2 regions of the Oceanibaculum indicum P24 genome follow, and region 2 is predicted to be linked to the other one. Evidence: predicted binding sites of a transcription regulator. Region 2 holds the regulator's gene; the other holds the start of a gene.
The links. Region 2 encodes PhoB, which activates phosphate uptake and scavenging genes when phosphate is short. Its sites were predicted from a motif close to TNTCATAAAACTGTCA; they were not measured.
Positions count from the first base shown of each region.

Region 1: ugpB (sn-glycerol-3-phosphate ABC transporter substrate-binding protein UgpB) is a predicted target of PhoB. The motif match lies at 4,689-4,704, and genes of this name have one in related genera.

Region 1 covers NZ_AMRL01000023.1:7,782-14,901, forward strand. Annotated here, with positions in the region: gene P24_RS14790 (bifunctional helix-turn-helix transcriptional regulator/GNAT family N-acetyltransferase) at 1-260, opposite strand, end outside; gene P24_RS14795 (sn-glycerol-3-phosphate import ATP-binding protein UgpC) at 341-1,420, opposite strand; gene ugpE (sn-glycerol-3-phosphate ABC transporter permease UgpE) at 1,442-2,281, opposite strand; gene ugpA (sn-glycerol-3-phosphate ABC transporter permease UgpA) at 2,292-3,173, opposite strand; gene ugpB (sn-glycerol-3-phosphate ABC transporter substrate-binding protein UgpB) at 3,284-4,603, opposite strand; gene ada (bifunctional DNA-binding transcriptional regulator/O6-methylguanine-DNA methyltransferase Ada) at 4,824-5,918, shown strand; gene P24_RS14820 (transglycosylase domain-containing protein) at 6,286-7,120, shown strand, end outside.
Region 2 covers NZ_AMRL01000002.1:203,349-210,468, forward strand. Annotated here, with positions in the region: gene P24_RS02915 (UxaA family hydrolase) at 1-559, shown strand, start outside; gene P24_RS02920 (ATP-binding protein) at 640-2,019, shown strand; gene phoU (phosphate signaling complex protein PhoU) at 2,160-2,870, shown strand; gene phoB (phosphate regulon transcriptional regulator PhoB) at 2,935-3,636, shown strand; gene P24_RS02935 (helix-turn-helix domain-containing protein) at 3,709-4,077, opposite strand; gene P24_RS02940 (Smr/MutS family protein) at 4,074-4,694, opposite strand; gene P24_RS02945 (LutC/YkgG family protein) at 4,697-5,380, opposite strand; gene P24_RS02950 (LutB/LldF family L-lactate oxidation iron-sulfur protein) at 5,380-6,801, opposite strand; gene P24_RS02955 ((Fe-S)-binding protein) at 6,806-7,120, opposite strand, start outside.

The DNA.
Region 1 (7,120 bases), on a different contig from region 2:
GACGGGCGCCGCGCAAGGATGCCCTTATCCTCCAGCCCCTTCAGGACGCGGCTCATATAGCCGGCGTCGAGGCCGAGATCGGCACCAAGATCGCTGGCGGTCAGCGGCGAACGCTGCGCCAGCTCATAGATGATTCGGCCTTCGGTCAGGGAATAGGGACTGCCGAGCAGCCCCTCATGCAGCACGCCGATACGCCGGGTATAGAAGCGGCTGAAGCGGCGGATCGCCGCGATGCGCTGTTCACGAATAGTCTCTTCCATGCCCGACCCTCCTGATCAGAAGGATCGAGCATGATTTATTTATTTGCCTATAGCAACCAATCCGCTGCTGATAGCAGGGATCAGTTCAGCCGCTTCTCGCTTTCCTTGTCGAACAGATGCAGCTCATTGTCCGCCGGGCGCAGGTGCAGCGTGTCGCCGGCCCGGAACTGCGCCACGCCGGGCAGGCGGGCGGTCAGATGCGCCTCGGTGCCCTGGATCGTGCCATAGACCAGCGTGTCGGCACCCAGCATCTCGACCAGATCGACCGCGACTTCCAGCGTGCCCGGGGCGGCTTCGGCCTGCTGCTGGAGATGTTCCGGGCGGATGCCCAGCACCACCGGCTTGCCATCGGCAGCACCGCGGACCCCGCCATTCAGCGGCAGCATCACGCCGCCCAGATCGGCGGTGCGGCCACCATCGGACAGGGTGGCCGGCAGGAAATTCATCGAGGGCGAGCCGATGAAGCCGGCGACAAACATGGTGGCCGGCTTCTCATAGACCTCCAGCGGCGTGCCGATCTGCTCGGCGACACCCAGATTCATGACCACCAGCCGGTCGGCCATGGTCATCGCCTCGACCTGGTCGTGGGTGACGTAGATCGAGGTGGTGCCGAGGCGCCGCTGCAGCCGCTTGATCTCCACGCGCATCTGCACGCGCAGCTTGGCGTCGAGGTTGGACAGCGGCTCGTCGAACAGGAACACGGCCGGCTCGCGCACGATGGCGCGGCCCATGGCGACGCGCTGGCGCTGGCCGCCGGACAGCTGGCGGGGATAGCGCTCCAGCAGCTGGCCGATCTGCAGCAGGCTGGCGGCATCCTGCACCCGCTTTTCGATCTCGGCCTTCGGCAGGCCCTTGATCTTCAGCCCATAGGCCATGTTGGCATAGACCGTCATGTGCGGGTACAGCGCGTAGTTCTGGAACACCATCGCGATGTCGCGGTCCTTCGGCTCCAGCTGGTTCACCACCCGGTCGGCGATCGAGATGTCGCCACCGGTGATTTCCTCCAGCCCGGCCACCATGCGCAGCAGGGTGGACTTGCCGCAGCCCGACGGGCCGACCAGCACGATGAACTCGCCATCGGATATATCCATGTCGATCCCGTGGATCACCTGGGTATCGCCGTATTTCTTGAAGACGTTCTTCAGATGGACGTCAGCCATCGGTGTTGACCCTTCCAAGCCTTACTTTTCGGTTTCGACCAGGCCTTTGATGAACAGGCGCTGCATGAAGACGACAATGGCGACAGGCGGCAGCATGGCCAGCATGGCGGTCGCCATGACGGCCGGCCAGTCGGTGAAATCGTCCACGCCGATCATGTGGCTGATGCCCATGACGATGGTGTTCATGTCCTTGTCGGTGGTGATGAGCAACGGCCAGAGATACTGGTTCCAGCCATAGATGAAGAGGATGACGAACAGGGCGGCGATGTTGGTGCGCGACAGCGGCAGCACCACGTCGCGAAAGAAGCGCATCGGCCCGGCGCCGTCGATGCGCGCGGCTTCCAGCAGCTCGTCCGGGATCGTCATGAAGAACTGCCGGAACAGGAAGGTCGCGGTCGCCGACGCGATCAGCGGAATGGTGAGGCCGCCATAGGAATTCAGCAGCCCCAGATCGGCCACCACCTCGAAGGTGGGCAGGATGCGCACCTCCACCGGCAGCATCAGCGTGATGAAGATCGTCCAGAAGCACAGCATCCGGAACGGGAAGCGGAAATAGACGATGGCGAAGGCCGAGGTCAGCGAGATCGCGATTTTGCCGATGGCGATGACCAGCGCCATGATCAGGCTGTTCAGCATCATCTGCCCGACCGGCACCACCTTGCTCGACCCCTCGAACAGGGCGCGCGTGTAATTGTCGATCAGATGCGGCCCTGGCACCAGCGGCAGGGGCGGCTGCAGGATCTCGCCCTGCGTCACCGTGGAGGCGACGAAGGTCACGTAGAGCGGAAAGGCGACGATAGCGATTCCGCTCAGCAGGATGATGTGGCTGAGGATCGTCAGTCCGGGGCGGCGTTCGATCATGGCGCGTTCCTCAGTAATGCACGCGGCGTTCGATATAGCGGAACTGCACGACGGTCAGCGTGATGACGATCGCCATCAGGATGACCGACTGCGCCGCCGAACCGCCGAGGTCGAGGCTGACGAAACCGTCCGAGAACACCTTGTACACCAGCGTCTCGGTCGCCTTGCCGGGACCGCCCTTGGTGACGGCATGGATGATGCCGAAGGTGTCGAAGAAGGCATAGACGATGTTAACGACCAGCAGGAAGAAGGTGGTCGGGGACAGCAGCGGGAACACGATGGTCCAGAACCGCCGCGACGGGCCGGCGCCATCAATGGCAGCCGCCTCAATCAGCGATTTCGGAATTGCCTGCAGCCCGGCCAGGAAGAACAGGAAATTGTAGCTGATCTGCTTCCAGGCGGCGGCGAACACAATCAGCGTCATGGCCTGGTTGCCGTTCAGCACATGGTTCCAGTTATAGCCCATCTGCTTCAGCCAGAAGGCGACGAGGCCGGTCGACGGGTTGAACATGAACAGCCACAGCACGCCGACGATGGCCGGGGCCACGGCATAGGGCCAGATCAGCAGGGTGCGGTAAGCGTCGGTGCCCTTGATGACGCGGTCGGCCATGACGGCCAGCACCAGCGCCATGCCGAGCGACAGCGCCGTCACCGAGATGCTGAACACGGCCGTGGTCTTGAAGGAGGAGAAATACAGCGGATCGCTCAGCAGGTTCTCGAAATTCTCGAACCAGACGAACTCGCTCGACAGGCCGAATGCGTCCTCGATGAGGAAGGACTGGTACAGCGCCTGGCTTGCCGGCCAGAGGAAGAACACAGCCGTGATCACCAGCTGGGGAAAGACCAGGGCCAGCGGCAGCAGGCGCTGGCGGAAGACGACGCGTTTTTCCATCGGGGCGGTCTGTTCTGCAGAAAAGGGCGAGGTTTGTGGCTTGGTAACGACTCAGGCGGCGCATCGCAAGGATGCGCCGCCCTCTGTCGTCGTCTTGAGCCGTCAGCGGGTTACTTGTTGGCCCGCTCGAAGCGGCGCAGCAGCTCGTTGCCACGGGCAACCGCATTGTCCAGAGCCGCCTTGGCGGTCTTCTGGCCGGACCACACGCCTTCCAGCTCCTCGTCGATGATGGTGCGAATCTGGTCGAAGCTGCCCAGGCGCAGGCCCTTGGAGTTATCGGTCGGGGCCTTGCCGGTCATCTGCTTGATGGCGATGTCGGTGCCCGGGTTCTTCTCGTAGAAGCCCTGGCTCTTGGTCAGCTCATAGGCGGCGTAGGTGATCGGCAGATAGCCGGTATTCTGGTGCCACTCGGCCTGCACTTCCGGCGAGGACAGGAAGTTCAGGAAGTTGGCCACACCCTTGTATTCCGCCGGGGAATGGCCGGTCATCACCCACACCGACGCGCCGCCGATGATGGTGTTGTAAGGCGCGCCCTCGACTTCGGCGTGGTAGGGCAGGTTGCTGATCGCGAAGTCGAACTTGGCTTCCTTCTTCACGCCTGCATAGCCGGCCGAGCTTTCAAACATCATGCCGCATTCGCCGCTGCGGAAGCGGGCGGCAGCCTCGTTGCGGCGGCCACCGTAGAAGAACTTGCCTTCCTTCGCCCAGGTACCCAGCATGTCGATGTGCTTCACCTGCACCGGGCCGTTGAAGGTCAGCTCGGCATCCATGCCCAGCATGCCGTTCGCCTTGGTGGCGAAGGGCTGGTTGTGATAGGCGCTGAGGTTCTCCAGCTGGGTCCAGGACTGCCAGGAGACGGTCATCGGACACTCGACGCCGGCGGCCTTCAGCTTGTCCACGGCGGCAGCGACCTCGGCCCAGGTCTTGGGCAGGGTGGCGGTGTCGATACCGGCCTTCTTGTACAGGTCCTTGTTCACATACATGACCGGGGTGGAGCTGTTGTACGGGAACGACAGCATCTTCCCGTCCAGCGTGCTGTAGTAGCCGGTCACGGCCGACAGATAGTTCTTCGGGTCGAACGGGAAGCCATTCTCGTTCATCACCTCATAGACCGGCTTCACCGCGCCCTTGGCGGCCATCATGCTGGCGGTGCCGACCTCGTACACCTGCAGCAGGTGCGGCTGCTGCTTGGCGCGGAACGCGGCGACGCCGGCGTTCAGGGTTTCGGAGTAGTTGCCCTTGTTGGTGGCAACGACCTTGAATTCGCTCTGCGAGGCGTTGAACTTGTCAACCTGGGCCTGCAGCAGCTCGCCCAAGCGGCCGCCCATGGCGTGCCACCACTGGATTTCGGTCTGCGCATGGGCAGCGCTGGCGCCGGTGAGCGCGGTGGCGAGAACGCCAGCAGCGAGTGTAAACTTGCGGATGATCATTTCAGGTCCCCCCTTTATGGGCTGATCAGCGGTACGCTGGAGCCCTCTTGTAGGCTGAACTCATTATGCTCTCGCGACAAATTTGTGAAGCTTTTATTACAGCCGTGTGAGCGTCGGAGACTCTATTTCGACCGCGGATAAGGCCGCAAGCTTCGGGTAGTGAAGCCTTTCCCGAAGGGTGAGACTGGTGCCTGTGAAGCGGGATGACGAGGAGAAGATCATGCGGGCCCAGCGACAGGAAGCGGCGCCACAGAGGGCGGTCATGCAGCCGGCGGATGAAGAGGCACGCTGGCTGCAAGTTCTGGCACGCGATAGCGATGCCGATGGCCATTTCGTCTATGCGGTGAGCTCGACGGGGATCTATTGCCGGCCAAGCTGCCCCAGCCGCAAGCCCAAGCGCGAGAATATCGGCTTCTATGAATTGCCTGAAGCCGCCGAACAGGCGGGGTTCCGTGCCTGCAAGCGCTGCCGGCCGGAACAGGCTGCCCTTGCCGATCCGCGCATGGTGGCGGTACGCCGCGCCTGCCGGGAGATCGAGCGCACGGAACAGCCGGCACCCGATCTGGAGACGCTCGCAGCGGGTGCGGGCCTCAGCCCGTTCCATTTTCAGCGCCTGTTCAAGCAGCTGGTCGGGGTAACGCCGAAACAATATGCCGAAGCGCGCAGGCAGGCGCGGCTGCGCCACCATCTGCGCAAAGGCGAGGATGTGGCCAGCGCCCTCTATGGTGCCGGCTATGGCTCCAGCAGCCGTCTTTATGAGAAGGCGGGGGATTATCTCGGCATGACGCCGGCAGTCTATCGCAAGGGCGGCGAGGGCATGGCGCTGGGCTATGCGATGGCGGAGACAGCGTTCGGCCTACTCTATGTCGGCGCGACGGAGCGCGGGCTGTGTGCGGTCGGCCTCGCTGATGATGCGAATGAGGCGCTGGCCGATCTTGCCGCCGAATTCCCTAAGGCTGCGCGGGTACCGGATCAGCAGGGGCTGGCGCCGGCGCTGGCGGCGATCCTTGCGCATCTGGACGGGCGCAGCCCGCATCTCGACCTGCCGCTCGACATCCGCGCGACCGCTTTCCAGCATCAGGTGTGGGAGGCGCTGCGCGCCATTCCGCGCGGCGAAACGCGCAGCTACAGCGAGATTGCGGCTGCACTCGGTCGGCCGGCGGCGGTGCGCGCAGTGGCGCGGGCCTGTGCCACTAATCCGGCGGCGCTGGTCATCCCCTGCCATCGGGCGGTGCGCCAGGACGGGTCACTGGCCGGTTATCGCTGGGGCATCGATCGCAAGCGCCGTCTGCTGGCGCAGGAGCGGAAGGTTTGACGCTGGATCAATTTTCTCTGATAATGTACTGAAATTCATGTTTATATTAACGGACTGTTAAACCAAAAGCTTAAAACTGGCGATTTTGAAGGCCTTCGCACTATCGGAGACGCAAGATCGAAGCCGATCCGGGTAATCGGGGGCATCGATTCCAAGTGGCGATAAGCTAATTGGCATATATCTCTAAAGCATGATAATGGTTGGCCGAGGATAAGGCGTTCGGGGCTCCATGGCGGGAAAGCGGACAGCAGCACGGGCGAAAGCCGACACGCAGCGCCGTCGCACGAAAGGCGGCAATACAACGCCTCGATACGGAATAGCTCGATTTTTACTAAAATGGTCTTTTGTTTCCCTGGTCTGGCTCTCCATGCTGTTTGCCGGGGTGATGGGATACTTCGCCTATCAGCTGCCTGATATTTCCACCCTCAGCGAACAGGCGCGCCGGCCCAGTGTGCAGCTGCTCTCGGCCGATGGCGCTGCCTTTGCCAGCTTCGGCGAGGTCTATGGCGAAACCCTGCCGGTCAAGCAGATGTCGCCGCACCTGCCGCGTGCCGTCATCGCCATTGAGGACCGGCGTTTCTACGATCATTTCGGTGTCGATCTGATCGGCCTTGCCCGCGCCAGTGTCGCCAATTTCCGCGAGGGCCGCGTGGTTCAGGGGGGCAGCACCATTACCCAGCAGCTTGCCAAGAACCTGTTCCTCACCTCCGAACGCAGCCTTGAGCGCAAGATCAAGGAAGTGATGCTGGCGCTCTGGCTGGAGCGGAAGTTCAGCAAGGATGAAATCCTCGGCATCTATCTGAACCGGGTCTATTTCGGCGCCGGCACTTATGGCGTGGATGCCGCATCCCGGCGGTATTTCGGGCGCAGCGCGCGCGACCTCGATCTCTACCAGTCGGCAATGCTGGCCGGCCTGCTGAAGGCGCCCTCGCGCTACAACCCGTCCCGCGACAAGGCGCAGGCCGATGGCCGCGCCCGGCAGGTGCTGGCCAGCATGGTGGATGCTGGCCTGGCCGATTCGGCGGCCGCCGCCCGCGCGGCAAAGCAGGGCACGGCCATCGCCGTCGGCGCGCGGGGCGGCGATGGCGCGCGCTACTTCGCCGATTGGGTGCTAGATCGCGCCATGGGCTATCTCGGCCATATCGACCGCGACATCATCATCGTCACCACGCTGGAACCGGCCTTGCAGCGCGCCGCGGAAG
Region 2 (7,120 bases):
CCGCAAGACCGGCGAGAAGCTGATCGAGCGCATCCGCTGGTGGGAGGAATACACCAGCCGCAATGGCGGGGAGATGAATAACAACCCCTCGCCCGGCAACAAGGCCGGCGGCCTGACCACCATCCTGGAAAAGTCGCTGGGTGCCGCTGCCAAGGGCGGCACGACAAACCTGACCGGCGTGTTCAAATATGCCGAACCGATCAACACCAAGGGCTTCGTGTTCATGGATTCGCCGGGCTATGACCCCTGTTCGGTGACCGGGCAGGTGGCCAGCGGCGCCAACATCGTGTGCTTCACCACCGGGCGCGGCTCGGTGTTCGGCAACAAGCCCTCGCCCTCGCTGAAGCTTGCCACCAACTCCGCCATGTACCGCAAGCTGGAGGAGGATATGGATGTGAATTGCGGCGCCGTGCTGGATGAGGGCATCTCGATCCAGGATATGGGCCAGCGCATCTTCGACCTCATCCTGCGCGTGGCCTCTGGCGAGAAATCCAAGAGCGAGGCCCAGGGTTTCGGCGATGCGGAATTCATCCCCTGGCAGGTTGGCGCCGTAATGTAACGATATGGCGGTTGACCGGCGGCATCCCTGCCGGCCTATGCTGTAGGTTCCGTTAAGCCTTCCGCCAGCCCGAGGCCCCCATGCCCGCAACCCGACTGTCGCGCTCCGCGATCGTCAAGACCAGCCTGCTGCTGTCCCTGCCTGTCGGGCTGGTGCTGCTGGTGCTGGTCGCCGGCGGCCAGCTGAATGGCTGGCCCGCCCTGCTGGGCTGGGCGATTTCTCCCGGCATCTTCGCGTTGCTGGTGCAGCGTCATTTTCAGCGCATTGCCCGGCTGGAAGCGGCGGTTGAGGGCGGTTCGGCGGAGATCGAGCCGAACAGCCCGCTCGCCCCGTTGGCCGGCCGCATCGAATCGCTGCATCGCGTGCAGGCGGAAAATCTGGGCGCCCTGCGGCAGCGCCTCCATGCCGCCCATGTCGCGCTGGAATCGCTGCCCGACCCGCTGCTGCTAATCGATGCCGAGGCAACCATCGTGGCCACCAACCGGGCCGCCCGCGAGATCTTCGGCGAGGCGCTGGCGGGCAGGGCGGTCGCCAGCAATCTGCGCCATCCGGAGGTGCTGAAGGCGGTGGAGACGGCCCTTGAACAGGGGCAGGGCCGCACTGTCGAGATGACCATGCTGGTGCCCATCGAGCGCAGTTTCGCCGTCAGTGTCGAACCGTTGCGCGAACCGGGGCCGGATGACAGCCGGGCGCTGATCCTGATGCACGAGCTGACGGCGATGAAGCGCACGGAGCAGATGCGCGCCGATTTCGTTGCCAATGCGAGCCATGAGCTGCGCACGCCGCTCTCCACGCTGGTCGGCTTCATCGAGACGCTGCGCGGCCCGGCCAAGGACGATCCGGAAGCGCATGAGCGGTTCCTGGAAATCATGCATGAGCAGAGCCTGCGCATGTCGCGGCTGGTGAACGACTTGCTGTCGCTTTCGCGGATCGAGCTGAACGAGCATACGCCGCCGCGCGGGCTGGCCGACCTGTCGCGCATTCTTTCCAGCGTGAAGGCGACGCTGGACATGCAGGCGGCGACCAAGGACATGGACATCCAGCTCGATATCGAGGACGGGCTGCCGCCGGTCACCGGCGACGAGGACGAGCTGGCGCAGGTGGCGCAGAACCTGATCGACAATGCGACCAAATATGGCCGGCCCGGCACACCGATCCGGGTAACGGCCCGGCGCGCCGACAGCGTGCCGGCAGCCTTCCCCAAGGCACCGCATGGCGCGGTCCTGATCCGTGTTCAGGACCAGGGCGAGGGCATCCCGCGCGAGCATATTCCGCGCCTGACCGAACGGTTCTACCGGGTCGACAAGGCGCGCAGCCGCGATCTTGGCGGCACCGGTCTTGGCCTTGCCATCGTGAAGCACATCGTCAGCCGCCACCGGGGGGCGCTTTCCGTCGACAGCCAGGTCGGCAAGGGCAGCGCCTTCACCGTCTATCTGCCGGTCGCCGCATCCGCGGGCTGAACGGCCGCCGCGAAAACCCCCGATTCGATGTCGATGTAATAAAAGCGTCATCGAAACGTAGTATTTATGCCGTGCAAGCCCGTTATTGATAGCGCAGGCGCACGGTCCGCCATCGATCATGCCCTTGGAAAGGAAGCCTCATGCCCACCCATACCGTGAAATCCTTCGACGAGGAATTGAAGCGGCTGATGAATCTCATCTCGCAGATGGGCGGGCTGGTGGAGACGCAGGTGCAGGACTGCATCCAGTCCCTGGCGAAGCGCGACAGCACCATCGCCGAGCGGGTGATCCAGGGCGATCTGAAGATCGACAGCCTGGAGCATGATGTCAACGATCTGACGGTTCGCATGCTGGCACTGCGCCAGCCGCTGGCCGAGGATCTGCGCCGCGTTGTTGGCGCGCTGAAGATTTCCGCCGATCTGGAACGCATTGGCGACTACGCCGCGAACATCTCCAAGCGGTCAGTGGCCCTGAACCAGGTACCGCCGGCACGGCCCGCGACCGGTATACCGCGCATGGGCCGGATGGTGCAGCAGATCCTGAAGGAAGTGCTGGACGCCTATGTCGAACAGGATGCCGAAAAGGCCCTGCTGGTCTGGCGCCGGGACGAGGAGGTGGACGAGATGTACACCAGCCTGTTCCGCGAGCTGCTGACCTACATGATGGAAGACCCGCGCAACATCACGCCCTGCACGCATCTTCTGTTCATGGCGAAGAATATCGAGCGCATCGGCGACCATGCCACCAATATCGCCGAGACGCTGTACTACCAGGTAACCGGCCGGCCGCTGACCGCCGAGCGGCCGAAGGGCGACACCAGCGCGTTCACCGTCGTCGAGCCGGAGAACTGACCTACGGTTTGAAACATTTCCACTGGCCTTTTTCCCTTGAGGCCTGCCGAGATTGGACCACACGATGAAGCCGCTGATCCTGATTGTCGAAGACGAAGCCGCGATCGTCACGCTGCTCAGCTACAATTTGGAGCGCGAGGGCTTCCAGGTCCTCGAAGCGCGCGACGGCGAGGAAGGGCTGCTGCTGGCCACCGAGCGCCGGCCCGACCTGATCCTGCTGGACTGGATGCTGCCGCTGTTGTCCGGCATCGAGGTCTGCCGCCGGCTGCGCCGCACCCCGCAGACCCGCAGCATCCCGATCATCATGCTGACGGCCCGCGGCGAGGAAGGCGACCGGGTACGAGGCCTGAATGCCGGCGCCGACGATTACGTCACCAAGCCCTTCAGCCCCAGCGAACTGCTGGCCCGCGTCCGCGCCGTCATGCGCCGCGCCCGGCCTGCCGCCGATGCCGAGACGCTACGCTGCGGCGACATCGTCATGGACATTGCCGCCCACAAGGTGAAGCGCGGCGACCGCGATGTGCATCTTGGGCCGACCGAATTCCGCCTGCTGCGCCATTTCCTGGAGCATCAGGGCCGTGTCTTCTCCCGCGAACAACTGCTGGATTCGGTCTGGGGGGCGGATGTCTATGTCGAGCCGCGCACCGTGGATGTGCATATCCGCCGGCTGCGCAAGGCGCTGAACGAGGATGCCGAGGGCGACCCGATCCGCACCGTCCGGTCGGCCGGCTATGCGCTGGATGCCGTCGCGCCGCAATTCGCTTGACACTCCATCAGTGCGTCGACTCTATATAAGAAATTAATGTAAAATATTATTTTATTCCCGTTTATCGCCCTGTCATTCCGGCTTTTTCGGCGAGTCTTCGAGCTGGCTCAAGAGCGCCGCGAGCCTCTCCTCGTCCAGGATCCCGATCTTCCGCGCCAGCTGGTGCGCCAGCCTGGTGGCGCTTGGCGACAGGCCGGCCGTGTCGATGGTGACGCGCGGATGGGATATCTCCGCCAGCCGATTCAGCGCTTCCGCATCGTCCCAGATGAGCCCAAAATAACCGCAGATCTGATGGATCAGCCCGTCGGTGGGCCGGCCGCGATGGCCATGCTCCAGCGCCGAGAGATAGGCCGAGGAGACCTGCAGCGCAGCCGCCATCTCCTTCAGTGTAACGCCACGCGCGGCACGCAGCGCCCGCAGCCTTTCCCCGAATGGCGTCATGCCTCCTCCCGCACCCGACGCAGCAGCACATAGAGCGCACCGCCGCCGCCATCCTTTGGCTGGGCATGGACGAAGGCCAGCACCTTCTCGCGGTTGCCGCCCTCATTCAGCCAGCGCGGCACCTCGCGCTTCAGCACGCCAGCCTCATAGCGGCCGAATTCGTCACGCCGCGTCCCCTTGCCGGTGATCACCAGCACGCAGCGCAGGCCGCGCGCCTGCGACCGGGCGATGAATCCGTTCAGTGCCACATGGGCGGCATCCTGCGTCATCCCATGCAGATCGATGCGCGCCTCAATGGCGACCTGGCCGCGTTTCAGGCGCATCTGGCTGCGCTTGTCGAGCCCTGGCGCGCTATCATGCTTCAGGGCCGGCAGGATGACCGGCGCCTTGACCGGCTGTGCGACCGGCTGAGGAAGTGGCTCGTCCTTTGGCACCCGGCCGCGCTTGCGGCTGGCCGGCGCCATGCCTTCGGCCTCGGGGGGGGCGGGAACCGGTTCCGGCGGCAGCTCATCCAGCCTGCCCAACCGCAGGCGCTTATCCTGCGGCAGCGGCTTGGCATCCTTCACGACCTGGCGGAAAAGCTCAGCCTCGTCCTTGCTGGCGCGCCGCCGGGCCATGCCTAGCCGTCGATCAGGACAATGTGCAGCCGGCGCGGTCCGTGGGCGCCCATCAGGATCTTCTGCTCGATATCGCCGGTGCGCGACGGGCCGGTGATGAAATTCACCGTGCGCGGCATGGAATCCTTCGCCTGCGCATCGCGCAGCCGCGCCCAGCCATCCTCGTAGGAACCAACGATCTGGCTCTTCTTCAGCACCACGATATGGGTCTCGGGCAGCAGGTTCAGTGTGGTCGGGCTGTGCGGGCCGGAGGTCAGCATCAGCGTGCCGGTCTCGGCAATGCCGGCAAAGGCCGGGGTCACGCTGGCCGTATCCGGCTCCTCCGCCTTGCCGGTTTTGATAGTCAGGGTCGGGCGCTTGTCCCAGGGAAGGCCGGACAGCCAGGCATCCGGCGCCACGCGCAATTCGGCCGGCAGATTATGCTGCGCCAGATAGTCGGCGATGGCGTCAGGGACCTCTGCGGCATCCGCGACCTGGCTGATGGTGGCCTGCACGCCTTCAGCCATCTCGACGAACAGGGTGACCTGCTGGTCGTGCGGCAGCTGCGCCCGCTGCGGGATCAGGTTCGGCCTGTGCTCCGCGATCCGCTGTTCCAGCTGCGCCGCCGGCTCGCCGTCCAGCGCACTGCGGCCAAGCGACCGGCGGATGCCGGCCAGGATCTGATCGCGCGGGGACATGTCGGGCATCAGGCGGCCCCCTTCTTTTCGCGGTAAAGCTCCTGGAAGGTGCGACCCTGCGGGGCGGGCATGTCGCGCACCGAAGTCCAGCCCCCGGCCAGCGGCAGCGACCGGAACCGCCCCTTATCCCGGCCGAACCGGCCAAGCAGCTTCATGGCAATGCCGGTCAGGCGCTGATAGAGCGCCGGCCGCTTGGCGAAGAACGCCCAGAGGGCGAGGCCCGAGCGGTAGGGGGCCGGCGACAGCTTGCGTTCATATTCCCGCTTGCGCCAATGCCGCATCATCTTCGGCAGCGGAATACGCATCGGGCATACACTCTCGCAGCGTCCGCAGAAGGTGGAGGCGTTCGGCAGGTGCCCGGCCTCCTCGACACCGACCAGGGTCGGGGTCAGCACCGCGCCCATCGGCCCGGGATAGACCCAGCCATAGGCATGGCCGCCAACCACGCTGTACACCGGGCAGTGATTCATGCAGGCCGAGCAGCGGATACAGCGCAGCATCTCCTGGAATTCGGTGCCCAGCATCGCGCTGCGGCCATTATCCAGCAGCACGACATGGAACTGCTCCGGCCCATCCAGATCCTCCGGCCGCCGCGGCCCGGTGGAGAAGGTGGTATAGACCGACATTTCCTGCCCGGTGGCCGAGCGGGCCAGCAGGCGCATGATCGTGGCCGCATCCTCCAGCGTCGGCACAGTCTTTTCCAGGCTGGCCAGCACGATATGGATCCGGGGGAGGGTCTGGGTCAGATCGCCATTGCCCTCATTGGTCACGATGACGGTCGAGCCGGTCTCGGCGATCAGGAAGTTGGCCCCGGTAATACCGACATCGGCCTTGATGAACCTGTTCCGTAGTTTCGCGCGTGCCTCGTCGAGCAGCTGGCGCGGCTCCGACAGCGGCCGGTCGGCTGGCAGGTCGGTGTGGATCTTGCGGAAGCTTTCCTCGACATCCGACTGGTTCAGATGCACCGCCGGCGCGATGATATGGCTGGGCGGTTCCTTGCGGATCTGGATGATATATTCGCCCAGATCGGTCTCGATCGGCTCGATCCCGCTTTCTTCCAGGAAATCGTTCAGCGCGATTTCCTCGGCGATCATCGACTTACCCTTGGTGACGGTCTTCGCCTCCACCGAGCGGCAGATTTCCAGGATTTTCTCGCGTGCTTCCTGCGGCGTGCGCGCCCAGTGGACATGCCCGCCATTCTCGGTCACCCGGCGCTCAAAGCGCTCCAGGTAATAATCGAGATGGGCCAGCGTGTGGTTCTTGATATCGCGGCCCTGGTCGCGCAGCGCCTCGAACTCCGGCAGCTTGTCGATGGCCGCACGGCGCTTGTCCTGGAAGCCGGCGCGCATGTTGCCGAGCGCGCGCTGCAGTCGCTCGTCATGCAGCGCGGTGTGAGCGTTTTCCTTGAAGGAATGGCTGGTAGGCTGCATGGCGTCAGCTCCCGCGTCCGGGTTCGCCGATGGCCGGCTGATCGGTCATACCGGCCAGCACCTCGGCAACATGGCGGACCTGCACTTTCTCGCCGCGCCGCTTCAGCTTGCCAGCCATGTTCAGCAGGCAGCCGAGATCGCCGGCCAGCAGGGTCTCGGCGCCGGTCTTCACGATGTCGTCGGCCTTGTCGGAGACCATGCGGTCGGAAATGTCAGGGTACTTGATGCAGAAGGTGCCGCCGAACCCGCAGCAGGTTTCCGCACCCGGCAGCTCCTTCAGCTTCAGCCCCTCGACTGAGCCGAGCAGGCTGCGCGGCTG